DNA from 2 places in the Pseudoalteromonas sp. 23_GOM-1509m genome. Region 1 is predicted to be linked to the other one. Evidence: predicted binding sites of a transcription regulator. Region 1 holds the regulator's gene; the other holds the start of a gene.
The links. Region 1 encodes ArgR, which controls arginine synthesis, uptake and breakdown. Its sites were predicted from a motif close to ANTGAATANNTATTCANT; they were not measured.
Positions count from the first base shown of each region.

Region 2: N523_RS0104005 (OadG family protein) is a predicted target of ArgR. The motif match lies at 2,037-2,054, and genes of this name have one in related genera.

Region 1 covers NZ_JADO01000008.1:165,453-170,132, forward strand. Annotated here, with positions in the region: gene N523_RS0100750 (ABC transporter permease) at 1-280, shown strand, start outside; gene N523_RS0100755 (ABC transporter ATP-binding protein) at 281-1,333, shown strand; gene N523_RS0100760 (Dyp-type peroxidase) at 1,373-2,272, shown strand; gene argR (transcriptional regulator ArgR) at 2,330-2,797, opposite strand; gene mdh (malate dehydrogenase) at 3,013-3,945, shown strand; gene ispB (octaprenyl diphosphate synthase) at 4,021-4,680, opposite strand, start outside.
Region 2 covers NZ_JADO01000010.1:104,403-109,082, forward strand. Annotated here, with positions in the region: gene oadA (sodium-extruding oxaloacetate decarboxylase subunit alpha) at 1-1,735, opposite strand, end outside; gene N523_RS0104005 (OadG family protein) at 1,748-1,993, opposite strand; gene N523_RS19275 (DUF1328 domain-containing protein) at 2,516-2,689, shown strand; gene N523_RS0104015 (hypothetical protein) at 2,737-2,928, shown strand; gene N523_RS0104020 (YcxB family protein) at 3,099-3,566, shown strand; gene csrA (carbon storage regulator CsrA) at 3,622-3,813, opposite strand; gene N523_RS0104030 (aspartate kinase) at 3,904-4,680, opposite strand, start outside.

The sequences.
Region 1 (4,680 bases):
AATGGGAAAAAGCCAAGGGCGCACATTACGCTTAGTGCACTTACCTTTATTACGCCGAGGCTTATTAACCGCCGGTTTATTGGTCTTTATCGAGTGTATGAAAGAGCTACCCGCAGCTTTGTTGTTAAGGCCTTTTGATTTTGAAAGCTTAGCAACTCATGTGTTTCAGTATGTAAGCGATGAACAATTAGAGCTGGCCTCTATATCGGCTTTGTTTATTGTGGTGGTGGGGTTTATTCCGTTATATTTTATTAACCGTTCAATGGAGCAACGTAGCTAAATGAGTAGTTTGATTTTACAAGGCGTGAGCTATGCATATAACGGGACTAAGGTGATAGATAATTTAGATTTAACCTTAGGTAAAGACGAAATAGTGTGTTTACTCGGAGCCAGTGGCTGCGGTAAAACCACCACACTAAAAGCCATTGCAGGATTAATTGAAGCCAAACAAGGGCAGGTATTTATTGATGGTAAGCTAGTCAGTGATGCTAATACGTTTGTTTCACCTGAGCATCGTAATATTGGCATGATGTTTCAAGACTATGCGTTATTTCCGCATTTAACGGTGGCTAATAATATTGCGTTTGGGCTAAGTGGCATGAGCAAAGCAGATAAACACGCACGCGTAAGTGAAATGCTAAAGCTGGTACACTTGGTAGGCTGCGCCGATAGATTCCCTCATCAACTCTCTGGTGGGCAACAGCAGCGAGTAGCGATTGCACGCGCATTAGCTTATAAACCTAGCTTACTGTTACTTGACGAGCCATTTTCTAATATTGATACCCAAGTACGATTTGAGTTAATTGCCGACATTAGGCGCATTATTAAGGCGCAGCAAGTATCGGCTGTGTTTGTTACTCACTCAAAAGAAGAGGCGTTTGCTTTTTCAGATACGCTAGCGGTTATGCACCAAGGTAAAATTGCGCAGCAAGGTACGCCAGAACAGCTTTTTGCTAAACCACGTTCAAAGGAGGTTGCAGAGTTTCTGGGTCAGGGCATATACTTAAGCGCAACCGCATTAACCGCCACTGAATATCAAACGCAGTTTGGGGTGGTTGAATCAATACAGCCACAGCAGCATGGCGTGGCCGATAAGGGCGTTATTTATGTGCGTCCGCATCAACTTGAACTTGTTAGTAATAACGATACGCAACAGCAATCTGAGCGGGTTAGTATATTAAGTAGTCGCTTTATTGGCTCCGCTTATGTATACACTGTGGTTATTGCTGAGCAAGAAATAGAAGTTGCAGCCCAGTATGGCCAGTCATTTGAAATTAATGAACAGGTTATAATAAAAATAAAACCGCACACGGTGAATTTTTTTGAATCGTAATTAATCGCTGTGTTTTGCTCTAAAAAGTAAGGAATGACAATGGCGCAAGCGCAATCAGGGATTTGTGCTGAAGCAAACTTACACGGTTTGCACTTATTTTTTAATGTACTTGATGGTCACGACGAATCACTTCGCGCTAAGCTTAAAAAAGTGAGCGATATTGAAGATGAGTTTAGTGATCAATTCTCTGAATCTATGCTTTCTTGTATGGTCGCCATTGGCGCGCAATATTGGCCACACATTCTGCCTGATTATATGCCAAGTGAGCTGCAAAGCTTTCCTAATATTACCCATAGCGATTTTGTGATGAGTGCAAGGCCTTGCGATTTATTTGTGCAAATCCGCTCAGACAGAGAAGATGTGAACCACCTGTTTGCATTGCAAATATTAAAACTTTTTAACCCTGATGTTGAGCTGGTTGAGCAAATTCGTAATTTTCGTTTTCTAGATGGCCGTGATTTTAATGGTTTTATTTATGCCGGTGATACACCGCATGGTCGTCAAAAACGGGTAACGGCCCTCGTTAATAAGCCTGATAGCTTTGAAGATCAAGGCAGCTATATTCATGTTCAGCGCTATAAGCATGACTTAACGTTATGGCAGCACTTGTCGTTGCAAGAACAAGAACAAATAATGGGGCGTACTCGTCTCGACAATACCCTAATAAGCCCCGCACTTGAAAGCAGCCATGCAACCCGAAGTGAATTAAAAGATGAACAGGGGCAAGCATTATTACTAAATCAAAGTATGCCTTATGGCGACGTGTATGAGCAGGGGATGTTAATGATTACGTGCTCGGCTAAAGGGGATGCGTTCGAGAAAGTACTCAATAGCCGATTAGGGCAGGGGGAGTATTACGACCATTGGCTTGATTTTACTCAAGCAGATATGGGCTCTGCGTTTTTTGCACCCTCAGTGCGATTTCTAAAGCAGCTATAAAACAAGCCAGTAACGGCTACGTATTAGTATAGCCGTAACAGTGATAACCAAACGAGTTTAAACCGTATCAAACAAAATACGCACACGCTCTAATGTGAGGTCTATTTCTGATACTTTCGCTGGCGCAATAAAAATAGTGTCATCGCCGGCAATTGTTCCTAATACGCCATCTGCTTTACCTAATGAGTCAAGTAAACGGGCAATTAGCTGAGCAGCCCCAGGACTGGTGCGAATAATAATCATCATTTCGTTATGCATAATGTCAATAACTAACTGGCGTAACGGGCTTTTAGCGGTTGGTACACCCATTTCGGCAGGTAAACAGTACACCATTTCTTGTTTTGCATTGCGGGTACGTACCGCGCCAAACTTACTTAACATCCGCGACACTTTACTTTGGCTAATATTATCAAAGCCTTGTTCTTTTAATGCGTCAACTATTTCGCCTTGTGAGCCAAAATTCTCTTCTTTTAAAAGTGCTTTAAAGGCTTTTACCAATGCTTCTTGTTTGTCTTGTGGTTGCATAGTGTCTAATTAGTTATGTTGTCGATACTGCAAATTCTACACAAAAATGCATATTTATGCAGCAGTTGTTTAGGTTTTGCTGCGTTTAAACAGCAAAGTTTACAACTATGGTCGAAAATATAGCTAAAATAGGCAGGATAAATTTGTTTTTAGTCGCTAATTTCTTTATCTTATAAACCACAAATATTTCCTTCCTCAAATCACGGAGAATTCCAATGAAAGTTGCTGTATTAGGTGCTGCAGGTGGTATCGGTCAAGCGTTGTCTTTATTATTAAAAACAGGCTTACCAGCTGGTTCAGAATTATCACTATATGATGTTGCGCCAGTAGTTCCTGGTGTTGCTGTTGACCTTTCTCATATCCCAACAGATGTAAAAGTTGAAGGTTTTGGTGCAGATGCACTAGATAAAGCATTAACAGGTTGTGATATTGTTTTAATCCCAGCGGGTATGCCACGTAAGCCAGGTATGGATCGTGCTGATTTATTTAATGTTAACGCTGGTATCATTAAAACATTAGCAGAAGGCATTGTTGCTAACTGTCCTAAAGCGCTTGTAGGTATTATCACTAATCCAGTTAATGGAACTGTACCTATTGTTGCTGAAGTATTCAAAAAAGCAGGTACTTACGATGCTAAGCGTGTATTTGGTATTACAACTTTAGATGTGATCCGTTCTGAAGCGTTTATTGCTGAACTTAAAGGCGTAGACGTAGCAAGTGTTAAAGTACCAGTGATTGGTGGCCACTCAGGCACAACCATTCTACCGTTACTTTCTCAAGTTGAAGGTGTTACTTTCACTGATGAAGAAGTGGCTACACTAACTCCTCGTATCCAAAATGCAGGTACTGAAGTAGTTAATGCTAAAGCGGGCGGTGGTTCTGCAACATTATCTATGGGTGCTGCAGCAGCACGTTTTTGTATGTCTTTAGTTAAAGGCTTACAAGGTGAAGACGTTGTAGATTATGCATACGTTGCTGTTGAAAATGGCGATGCAGAGTACTTTGCACACCCAGTACGTTTAGGCAAAAATGGCGTAGAAGAAATTCTTTCTTACGGCACTTTAAGCGCATTTGAAGAGCAAGCTAAAAATGACATGCTTGAAACGCTGAAAAAAGATATCAAAGAAGGTGTTGATTTTATGGCGTAATAGCCAAAATTAACCCATAAAAAAGCCTGCATTTGCAGGCTTTTTTATTGCTCGGAATTATCTACACAGTATTACTTAGTGGTCGCGGTCAACCGCTATTCTAGCTAAGCTCATTAGTGCTTGCTTGTAACTCGACTCAGCTAAGCAATCTAAACAGGCAATTGCTTTTTCTGCTTCTTGCTCGGCTTTTTCCATTGTGAACTCAAGGGCATTGGTATGTTTGAGCGCAGCCAGTATCTCGTCAAGGTGCTCCATACCATTACAGTGCTCAATAGCGTCTCTTATTAACTGTGTTTGATGCTCACTACCGTGTTGCATTGCATATATAAGAGGTAACGTCGGCTTACCTTCAGCTAAATCGTCGCCAATGTTTTTACCAAGTTGGTCGGCATCAGCGTTGTAATCTAAAACATCATCCACTAACTGAAAAGCAGTACCTAAATGCATGCCATACAAATTAAGTGCCTCTAGTACACTATCGTCTTGCTCAGTAATAATGGCCGCAAGACCCGTCGCTGCTTCAAATAGCTTGGCGGTTTTAGAATAAATAACCTGCATATAACTGGCTTCAGTGGTATCAGGGTCGTTGCAGTTCATTAATTGCAGCACTTCACCTTCAGCAATAATGTTGGTTGCATCAGCCAGTACTTGCATTATTTGCATTTTACCAAGACCCACCATTAGCTGAAACGAGCGGGTGTAAATAAAATCACCCACCAGTACGCTAGCAGCATT
Region 2 (4,680 bases), on a different contig from region 1:
CAGAGACAAGCACGTCTGCAATTGTACCGGTATGCATGGCGCGTACTTCGGTTTCCATTTTCATGGCTTCCATAATAATCACCACATCACCTTCATTTACTACCTGACCTGGCTTTACTTTAATTTTAAAGATATTACCGGCAAGTGGCGCATTAAGAGTTTCACCTGAGGCAACTGATGCCGACTGTGGAATATGCTCAGAGTCTTTTAGCGTCACCTCTTTAAGCTCACCGCCTTGAGCAACTACGACATCGTATACTTTGCCATCTACTTTAACGCTGTATTGCTCAGCCTTAACGCCTTTATTGTTTGCCGCTGATTTTTCAGGTGCTTTATTGGAGCTATCATCAGCGCTAGGAACAGGTTCAAATGCGTCAGGGTTATTGCGGTTTTTAATAAACTTCAAACCAATTTGTGGGAATAAGGCATACGTGAGCACATCATCAATTTGCTCATCAGCAAGCGTTAAGCCTTGCTCTTGCGCAAGTTTACTTAATTCAGCCTCAAGCGTTTCAAGTTCAGGTTTGATCACATCTGCAGGGCGACAGGTAATTGCTTCGCTGCCATCAAGTACACGCTCTTGTAACTCTTTATTCATAGGAGCTGGTGTTGAACCATACTCACCTTTTAATACGCCAGCGGTTTCTTTGGTGATGGTTTTATAGCGCTCGCCAGTAAGTACATTAAGTACTGCCTGAGTACCAACAATTTGCGAGGTCGGTGTAACTAATGGAATAAAGCCCAAATCCTCACGCACCCGTGGAATTTCAAGTAATACTTCGTTTAGTTTATCAGCAGCGCCTTGCTCTTTAAGCTGATTTTCCATGTTAGTTAACATACCACCTGGCACTTGGGCTAATAAAATTCGGCCATCAACACCTTTTAAACTGCCTTCAAACGCAGCGTACTTTTTACGTACGTCTCTAAAGTAAGCTGCAATTTCTTCAAGGTGGTTTAAATCAAGCCCAGTATCACGCTCAGTACCTTCCACGATTGCAGCAATTGTTTCAGTTGCTGAATGACCATAAGTCATACTCATAGACGATACAGCCGTATCGAGCATATCAATACCGGCATCAATCGCTTTTTGATACGTTGCGGTACTTAAACCCGTTGTTGCATGACATTGCATGGCAATAGGAATTGAAACCGTTTCTTTTAAGCCTTTAATCAGTTTTTCTGCATCGTAAGGCTTAAGCAATCCCGCCATATCTTTAATACAAATTGAATGACAACCTAATTCTTCAAGCTGCTTAGCAAGTGTTAGCCACATATCCAATGTGTGTACTGGGCTTACCGTGTAAGAAATCGTACCTTGGGCATGCGCACCTACTTTAACCGCCGCTTTTATGGCAGTTTCTAAGTTACGTACATCATTCATGGCATCAAAAATACGAAATACGTCTACGCCATTTTTGTGTGCGCGCTCAACAAACTTTTCAACAACGTCATCAGCATAATGGCGATACCCCAATAAGTTTTGACCGCGAAGTAACATTTGCTGGGGTGTATTTGGCATCGCCTTTTTAAGCGCACGAATACGTTCCCACGGATCTTCGCCTAAATAACGAATACATGAGTCAAAGGTAGCCCCACCCCAAGACTCTATAGACCAATAACCTGCGTCATCAATTTTTTTTGCAATAGGTAACATGTCGTCTAATCGCATGCGGGTAGCTAAAAGCGACTGATGTGCGTCTCGAAGTACGAGTTCTGTTATTTTTAATTTAGCCATTGGTATGCTCCTCTAATTATTATTTGTTTTGTACTGAGCAATGGCAGCACTAATTGCAGCGATGTGCTCATTTGGCACACCTTGAGATTTAAAAGATGGTGTTCTCTGTGATACTTCAAGTTCTGGCTGAGAAAATTTGCTAGCCAGCTTAGACATAACTGTCACTGCACCAATCAATAAAGAAAGAAATACAAACACACCCACCATACCGGTTAGCATTAAATTGCCTGCAGTTGTGAGCAAAGCCCCTATATCCATAATTCTCCCCTGTTCAAAACTGAATACATAAAAAGTCAGTTTATTTAAATAAATATTCACCAATAGTAACAAAAACTATTCTTTTGTCTACATATTGTAAATTGGTAAAACCAATTAATCTAAAAGTAACATATCACCAATAAGGTTAACACCACCTAAAATAGCTTATTTAACCTATATATATAGATGGTAAAAATGTTCGTTATAAACAAAGAATATATAAAAACCCTAATATTCTGTAAAAACACATAAAAATATACCTAATGAGCTAATCCACTAAAAACCGCCAAAGAAAATGTTAATTGGTCTTACCAAAATAACGACTGTAAAAACTATTTATTATCTCATCAGACACCACTGTGAATAAGTTACAGATAAAACCGTAAAAATTACCAACCTAATATAAAGCCAAACTCAAAAAAACAAATCAAACTATTGATTTAAAACAAAATAAAATACTGGCACATTACTCGCTTATATAAAAACAACACTTTAACACTTAGATAAATCAAGGAGATGACAATGTTACGCTGGACAATTACATTTTTGGTGATCGCACTAATCGCAGCCGTTTTAGGATTTGGTGGTATTGCAGGAGCCGCAGCAGGAATTGCTAAGATCATATTTTTTATCTTTTTAGTTTTACTGGTTATTTCACTTGTCTCTGGCGCTTTACGTGGTAAAAGCCCCAGGTAGATAAGAAACAACGAACTTTTTTAAATTTATATACAAGGAATTACATTATGAAATCATCAACACTTAAAGCAGCAGCTATTGGCCTATTCGCAAGTGCATTTATTATGGGTTGTGAAGACAATCATGCAGAAGAAGCCGGTGAACGCATCGACGAAGCCGTGACAGATGTTCAAAATAAAGTAGAAGATGCCTGTGAAGAAGTAAAAGAAGGTGTCAACGCTGAAGAAACAAATTGCTAATTCAGCCCCTTTTTAAAAAGCGACCATTTGGTCGCTTTTTTTTGTGTTTAGTATTAGTCGCCAAGTTGCTACCCATTAATTATAAACTCTGAACTATTAATTCTTTTTAAGCTGCGCATTTGCCACATAGCTTGCTAAAATGATAAAAAATAGCTTTTAAGTATAGATGCATGGTATTTACGACAACCTATAAACTCGATAAACCTTACTTTTATGAATGCTTCGACCAATCGCTGCCTTATAGTAAACGCGCGCAACCTAAATATTTTTTATTAGCACTGCTTGTTGTATTGGGATTATTTGGTATTTATGGTTTAGGAGATCATTACCTAGGTACATTTTTGCTGATGCTAGCCCTACTCGAATGCATCGCCTTTTACTATCGCCGCCCATGGTGGGTTACCAGGCAAATGCTAAGCAGAGCGTCTGGTTCTGAAGTCACTCTCACCTTCGACGAAGACGGAATAAAATCAACCAATCATTACAAAAATTACCAGTTAGCTTGGCACGACATTAACGAAATTATTACTACAGATTGTGGACTATTGTTAAAAAGTAAAAGCGGTATGCAATACATTTCTAAGGCAATACTCGACGAAGAAACGATTGATTTTATAAACAAAAAAGCCACTCAATGAGTGGCTTTTACAAATGTCATAGTTATATTAACTAGCACCTTTTATACTATGTTGATTAAGCATTGCCCGGATTAGGGTTAGACTTTTCAGCTTGTATGCGCATGTAAATTTCTTCACGATGAACTGATACGTCTTTAGGTGCGTTAACACCGATACGAACTTGATTTCCTTTAACACCTAGAACAGTAACGGTTACTTCGTCACCAATCATAAGGGTCTCGCCTACTCTACGAGTTAGTATTAGCATTCTCTTGCTCCCATGTTCCAATAAAATTATAAGATTCCGCACAAACATTTTAATTAAAATTAGACTAAAAAGTAAGTAAAAACTCTCAATCTATTCATTTTCTGTTAAAAATGTCTTATGTAATGCACGAACAGCCAGCTCTAGGTATTTTTCATCTATTAAAACTGAAATTTTGATCTCTGAGGTGGCAACAAACATCACATCAATGTTTTCTTGTGCTAGCGAATCAAAAAATAAACTCGCTACCCCGGAATGAGATTTCATCCCCATACCCACCGCTGACACTTTCGCCACATTGGTCAATCCGTCAATTGCCTGTGCGTCAAATTGCTGTTGCTCAGCCGTTAACAAATCAAGTGCGTTTAAGTAATCATTTAAATGCACAGTAAAAGCATAGTCGACTTTTTCAACTTTATGATTAATTTGATTAATCATATCTATTTCGATGCCATTATCAGCAAAAAGTTTCAAAACTTTTGCAAGATGTTTGGTGCCTTGCGGCATTCCATGCACCTTAATTAAGCACTCATCTCGATTAAATGCAATACCCGATACGACATTGCTTGTCACGTCGCTCTCCTCAAAACTAATTAACGTGCCTTCATCGGGTTTAAAGCTAGATAACACCCGCAGAGGAACATTGTGTTTACCAGCAGATTCTACAGAGCGAATATGTAACACTTTAGCGCCTAAACTTGCCAGCTCAAGCATTTCAGCAAAGGTGACATGACTTAAACGTCGTGCGTTAGGTTCCACACGCGGGTCTGTAGTATATACGCCATCAACATCGGTATAGATCTGACACTCATCGGCTTTTATTGCACCAGCAATTTCAACCGCTGAGGTATCGGTGCCACCACGGCCAAG